Regions from separate parts of the Oceanobacillus phoenicis genome, predicted to be linked through region 2. Evidence: riboswitches for the same ligand, from Rfam matches in the RefSeq annotation. Region 2 holds a riboswitch; the other holds the start of a gene.
The links. Region 2 has a riboswitch for thiamine pyrophosphate ahead of thiT (energy-coupled thiamine transporter ThiT). Riboswitches for the same ligand answer to the same signal wherever they lie in the genome.

Region 1 (3,203 bases), 810 kb from region 2:
TCATTTTTATCCTGCTGATCTTCCAGAAAAATCCCACTAGTAGTTGCCAGGCCTCCAGGTAAGATCTCAACAGTGACTGTACCATAAGGAATTAATTGTTTTATTTTGTCGTGATCCAATTTTTCCAGATCCAATGGGATGCCCAGTTTTACATGTACCTTCATCTTATCTAAGTCACCATCTGGTAGAATTTTCTTCATTCCTGGCATAGAATTGGTATGGATTGCATTCATCACAGCTCTTTCTGATGCAATATTCACGTTCTGTCCATGTACATCTACGCCTGTTCTTGTCTCGATAAAGAGAAGATTTTCCAATTGCTTTTCCTCCTTCCATATTGTTACAAATCCTTATAGTTCGTGAACTTGTTTGTATTTTCCTACTTTTTCATCGGATAGAAAGTATAATTCATCGAGTAATGCCGGAATAAATGTTCCAGGCCCAGATGCTTTTTCCATTGCTAATTCAGCTGCAATACCATAACTTGTCACAGCATATATACCTGCTTGATAAAAGTCATCAACTACACTTATAAAAGGTCCAACAAAAGATGAAAGTAAACAGCCACTAGCCGTAATGTTTTGTAGCATTTCATGCCCGTTTTTACATAACGCAGTTCGCCTACCATCTGTCACAACGTCAACTTTCCCAGTTGAGATGACAACCGTATCATATTTTTTAGCGACTGTTTTTGCGATTTCTGGATCGTTTTCTTGAATAATGGAATCTGGCCCCTTTGTTTTTTCTAACTTACCCGCCAACACAGCTATTTCCCCAGCATTAGCACGTATTGTAGCTAGCTTTACCTTTTTAAGTATGTCATCAATGATCTCCGTCCGAAAATCTGTACCTCCAACTGCAATGGGGTCAAGAATAACTGGAACCCCATTCTTGTTTGCTTCCATTCCAGCTTTTAACATTGCTTCTCCCCGGTCTTCCGTTAATGTCCCCAGGTTTAGCACTACTGCATCGGCCATTTCTCCATACTTTTTAGCTTCTCTTGGAGTATGAGACATCGCAGGTGACGCTCCGATAGCGATTAAACCATTAGCAGAAAAATTAGATGCAACTTCATTGGTAATATTAAAAATAAACGGTTTATTTTCTTTAATCTTAGCAATAGCATCCACCAAAAATTCTCCTCTCCTATTAATTTAGAATAAAGAACAAAAAAACCACCCCAAAATGGAGTGGTTATATATACAGCTACAGAATAGGTATAGTCGCCAACTCCACTTTCCTACGCTGGTATTAACCAGTTCAGGTTCAAAGGGATTAAGAAATGAATCTTATCTCAGCCAATTGGCACCCCTAGTGGATTTTTATTTATTCTACCTATATCTTATTTCATTTTTTCTTAAAAGTAAAATTATTCATATGAGTCAATTTTCATCGATACTTAAGTTTTTATTATTTTATTAAAATGTTCGGATTATAACAATGACCTGGTTTGATCGTAATGGAAGTTGGCGGTATCGGTATGATGAAACTTAAAAAAACATAACACTTAAATGTACGCACAAATGTAGATTTTCTAACTGAGACTAATTTAAATTAGCAACTCGTTTAGCGATATTAGATTGTCATATCAACGTTTACTAGCATTTTTTTATAAAAACAAACGACGAAATAAAAAAAGTTTTAAAAAGGTATTGCTTTTTTATAGTTCTATGGATATAATATTACTTGTCCTTGTTTTTAAGGATTGTCTGGTAGCGATAGCGAGAAGGTCACACCTGTTCCCATGCCGAACACAGAAGTTAAGCTTTTCAGCGCCGATGGTAGTTGGGGTTATACCCCTGCAAGAGTAGGACGCCGCCAGACAAGGATAATTTATCCTTAGATTGGATAGAATATGTTAGTATAACACATAGAAGTGTACGACCATATTTTCCCATATCATAATGCATATCGCGGGGTGGAGCAGTCTGGTAGCTCGTTGGGCTCATAACCCAAAGGTCGCAGGTTCAAATCCTGCCCCCGCAACCAAATTATTTATAGTAAATAACTATTACTAAGATCCAGATTCACCATTGAAATACTGGATACCATACATAAGTAAAAAAAGTTGGTCCGGTAGTTCAGTTGGTTAGAATGCCTGCCTGTCACGCAGGAGGTCGCGGGTTCGAGTCCCGTCCGGACCGCCATGAAAATTATATTAGAAATTGTAGAGCACATGGTTTTAATTAAAACCTGTGTTTTTTTAGTTTGTGGACATAATTTAGTCGTCCAATTTTTTTCTTTTTTCTTTTGTTTTTGCTATGATAGTTGGTAGTGAATACAAAGAATGGTGATTTTAAATGGATGAGTTTTCTTTTATAGATTCGATTAAGCCGACATTTTATCAGCAGTCTTCTCTTGTAAAAGGAATTGGAGATGATGCTGCTGTCTTTCGAAGTTCGATGGATATTGTTACAGCAGTAGATACCTTTGTAGAGGACGTACATTTCTCTCGTTCTACTATGGAACCATTTCATATCGGTTATCGTGCATTAGGAGCAAATATAAGTGATTTAGCAGCAATGGGAGCTTTACCTAGTTTTTATTTAGTTTCTATTGTTATACCAAAGAATTGGACTGAAGAGGAGCTATCTCAGATATATTTAGGTATGGATGATTTAGCTTCGAAGTATCACATGGATATTATTGGTGGAGACACTGTTTCTGGTAAACAATTAACAATCTCTATTACTGTGATTGGATATACGAATACAAACAAAGCTCGATATCGTCGGCATGCAAAAGAAGGAGATATTGTTTTTGTTACGGGTACGTTAGGGGACTCTCAAGCAGGGTTTCATATCTTGTCCAATGAAAATAATTATGTTGATCAAGATTTTTATATAAGTCGACATCGAAAACCCGAACCGAGAGTGGCTTTTGCACTAGCTTTAGAAAAACTGGACAGAGTATCTTTAAATGATGTTAGTGATGGCATTGCTAATGAGGCAAGTGAAATTGCAGAAGCTTCTAATGTATCTATTGTTATAAGCGAAAATGACATACCAGTTGCACGTTCTTTTTATCAATTTACGAATGAGCAACAATACCATTGGAAATTATCTGGTGGTGAAGATTTTGAACTTCTAGGAACAGTAGATAAGCACGATTGGAATGTAGTAAAAAAAGCTGCTGAGGAAACAAACACCCAATTAACGATAATTGGTAATGTTGTAGAAGAAAACAAACATCCTGTTTATATA
Region 2 (3,203 bases):
AGTATGTATTTGATCAAATATCTAAAACGTGGAAAAAAGAAGCAGATTTAATCAGCCAAACATTAAATCATCTGGCAGGGTTTCGACTACAAACCTACAAGCATTACGGATGGGATAATGTTCTAAAAGAACCGTTAGAGAAAAATCGTATGAAACAAGAAACACTCGATGCAATGTGGGGAGCAATAGAAAGAAATAAACAGTATTTTGTAAAATACTTAGATAAGAAAGCTGAATTACTGGAGCTAGATAAATTAACTGTTTATGACATTGGTGCTCCGATTGGCAAAGCGGAGGAAAAGAAAAGTTATTCAGAAGGTGCTGCATTTATCGTTAATCATTTTGCGAAATTTAGTCCTAAAATGGCAGACTTTGCTCAAATGGCTTTTGAAAAAAATTGGATAGAAGCAGAAGATCGACCAGGAAAACGTCCTGGAGGTTTTTGTACAAGTTTTCCAAACAGTGAGCAAACAAGAATTTTTATGACTTATTCTGGAACGTCTTCTAATATCGCGACGTTGGCTCATGAACTCGGACATGCTTATCACCAACATGTAATGAACGATGTTAATGGATTAAATCAAAGATATGCTATGAATGTAGCGGAAACAGCATCTACCTTTGCAGAAATGATAGTTGCAGATGCATCTGTACAATCTGCAGCAACAAAAGAAGAAAAGAGATCCCAACTCGAATTGAAAATTCAGCGTAGTATTGCATTTTTTATGAATATACATTCCAGATTTTTGTTTGAGACACGTTTTTATGAAGAAAGAAAAAAAGGTATGGTATCGACAGAACGCTTAAATCAATTGATGGTAGAAGCACAGAAAGAAGCATACTGCGATAAGCTTGATGAATACGATCCAAATTTCTGGGCTTCAAAAATGCACTTTCATATAACTGGAGTACCTTTTTATAACTTCCCGTATACATTCGGATATTTATTTAGTCTGGGAATCTATAAACATGCCCAAGAACAAGGCGGGAATTTTGAAGATGATTATATAGCTTTACTAAGGGATACCGGAAGAATGTCTGTAGAGGAATTGGCACAAAAACATTTACATGTTGATTTGACGAAATCCGATTTTTGGGAAGAGGCAATTTCCTTATGTGTGGAAGATGTTGAGACATTTCTTCAATTATAAACTATTGTATAAATAACCAGATTAACGTACAATAAAATATAGCAAAAAAGTAAATAGAAAAAGCCTGCAAGGGGAGCCATATGGCTGAGAGTGGACATTGATTGTTCTGACCCTTTGAACCTGTTAGTTAGTACTAGCGTAGGGATTGTAGTCTTTTTGATGGATAGTAGTAATGTGTGAGCGGAGCAAAGACTGTATGACGCAGTCCCATCAAGAAGCTTCCCCTTGGCATTACTTTTTTGTTGTGTAAATAAACGATTTCTGACCGTAAAGGAGAGAGTAGATAATGACAACAAAAAAGACGTTATTTTTAGTTGAGGTTGCTGTATTTTCGGCGCTTGCACTATTACTAGATTTAATTCCATTGCAAATAAAACTATGGCCACAAGGTGGATCAATCGATTTTGCTATGATTCCAATATTTATTGTTGCATTCCGTTGGGGGCTAAAAGGTGGCTTATTATCAGGGTTTCTATGGGGTATGTTACAAATTGCTGTAGGTACTGCATTTGTATTGGTGCCATTGCAAGGATTCATTGATTACGCCATTGCATTTACTGTCATTGGTCTAGCGGGAGTTGTAGCAAAATCAGTACAAAAAAATGTACGAGAAAATAAGATCAAATCATACTTATTCTTAATTACTCTAGGAGTATTTATCGGCTCATTTGCACGATTTATTGCACATTATATTGCTGGGGTTGTATTCTTTGAATCTGCCGTAGAAGGTCAACCAGTATGGCTATATTCTCTCTTATATAACGGCTCGTATATGTTACCTTCTTTTATACTGAGTGCATTAGCAGTATTCTTTTTATTTCATAAGCAACCAAAAACATTACTTCATACAAAGTAGGCAATTTGCTCACACAAACAAAAGTCTGAGGACCAAGAGTTCTCAGACTTTTGTTATTAAGTGAAGAAGGTTACAGTAGCGAAAATTCTTCTGTTTGCATAGGTTATAGTACATTCAAGGAGAGGAAGAATGTAAGATGACATTAACCCTGGCGCACTTCATTTATGGGGTGTTTACACTCGTAATTATCATCACAATGATTTTCAGGAAAGGGATTGTACTGCCGACCTTGTTAGGAACTTTTATATTGTCATGGGTATTTAATGGCAGTATCGTTTCAGGATTTACAGCAATCTTTCATGCAAATCTAGTTGCCGCACAAGAATTATTTAGTATATTTTTGATTATTACGTTTATGCTTGCCTTATTACATTCCTTAAAAGACCTTGGAGCAGATGTACGAATGATACAGCCAATACAAAGAGTAATGGTAAATGGCCACGTATCATTTTTTGTATTAATAGGGGTAACCTATGTAATTTCACTATTCTTCTGGCCGACTCCAGCAGTGCCGTTAATTTGTGCATTATTGGTTCCTGCTGCAATTAGAGCGGGGTTACCGGCAATGGTAGCCGCAGTTGCTATTGCAATTGCCGGTCAAGGAATGGCATTATCATCTGATTATATCGTTCAAGTTGCTCCAAATCTATCGGCAACTGCTGCAAATTTAGATACAAGTATCGTTGCGGATCGTTCACTTATTCTCTCATTAGTTGCCGGCGGAGTTGCCATTGCAATTGCATATATACTTTATCGCAAGCATATTCGCTCGAAAAATGATCCGGAAAACGAAAGGGAGCTAAAACAACTGCAACAGTCGGAGCATTCTGTACACCAGCCTAAAACGAAACAGTTGCAAACATGGAGTAAACTATTTGCGATTATTGTACCAATTGCTCTGTTAGCTGTAGTCGTGTATATGATGTACGGTAAATTTATTGCCAATACAGAATTAGTAGGTGGTGATGGGGCTGCTTTTGTTGGTGGAGTTGCAGTAATATTGTTATTGCTTTCAACAATTGCGTTTGGAAAACAAAACGCACTAGATTATGTAGGAAGTCATATTACAAATGGTTTTGTATTTGCTTTTAAGGCTATGGGGCCAGTTATACCTATTGCTGGTTTCTTCTTTCTTGGTAGTCCGGAGTTTTCAGGTAGAATATTAGGTGTAGAAGAAGGGCCTGCCTTACTATTTG

Region 1: it holds a riboswitch for thiamine pyrophosphate, as region 2 does, so the genes downstream of both, thiM (hydroxyethylthiazole kinase) here and thiT (energy-coupled thiamine transporter ThiT) in region 2, are expected to answer to the same signal.

Annotation. Positions count from the first base shown of each region.
Region 1 covers NZ_JBDFME010000001.1:3,947,899-3,951,101, reverse strand. The annotation lists gene ABC346_RS19765 (Lin0512 family protein) at 1-317, opposite strand, end outside; gene thiM (hydroxyethylthiazole kinase) at 351-1,130, opposite strand; TPP riboswitch at 1,221-1,323, opposite strand; rRNA gene rrf (5S ribosomal RNA) at 1,709-1,824, shown strand; tRNA gene ABC346_RS19750 (tRNA-Met) at 1,913-1,989, shown strand; tRNA gene ABC346_RS19745 (tRNA-Asp) at 2,071-2,147, shown strand; gene thiL (thiamine-phosphate kinase) at 2,301-3,203, shown strand, end outside.
Region 2 covers NZ_JBDFME010000001.1:3,133,075-3,136,277, reverse strand. The annotation lists gene ABC346_RS15760 (M3 family oligoendopeptidase) at 1-1,151, shown strand, start outside; TPP riboswitch at 1,211-1,314, shown strand; gene thiT (energy-coupled thiamine transporter ThiT) at 1,438-2,007, shown strand; gene ABC346_RS15750 (hypothetical protein) at 2,144-3,203, shown strand, end outside.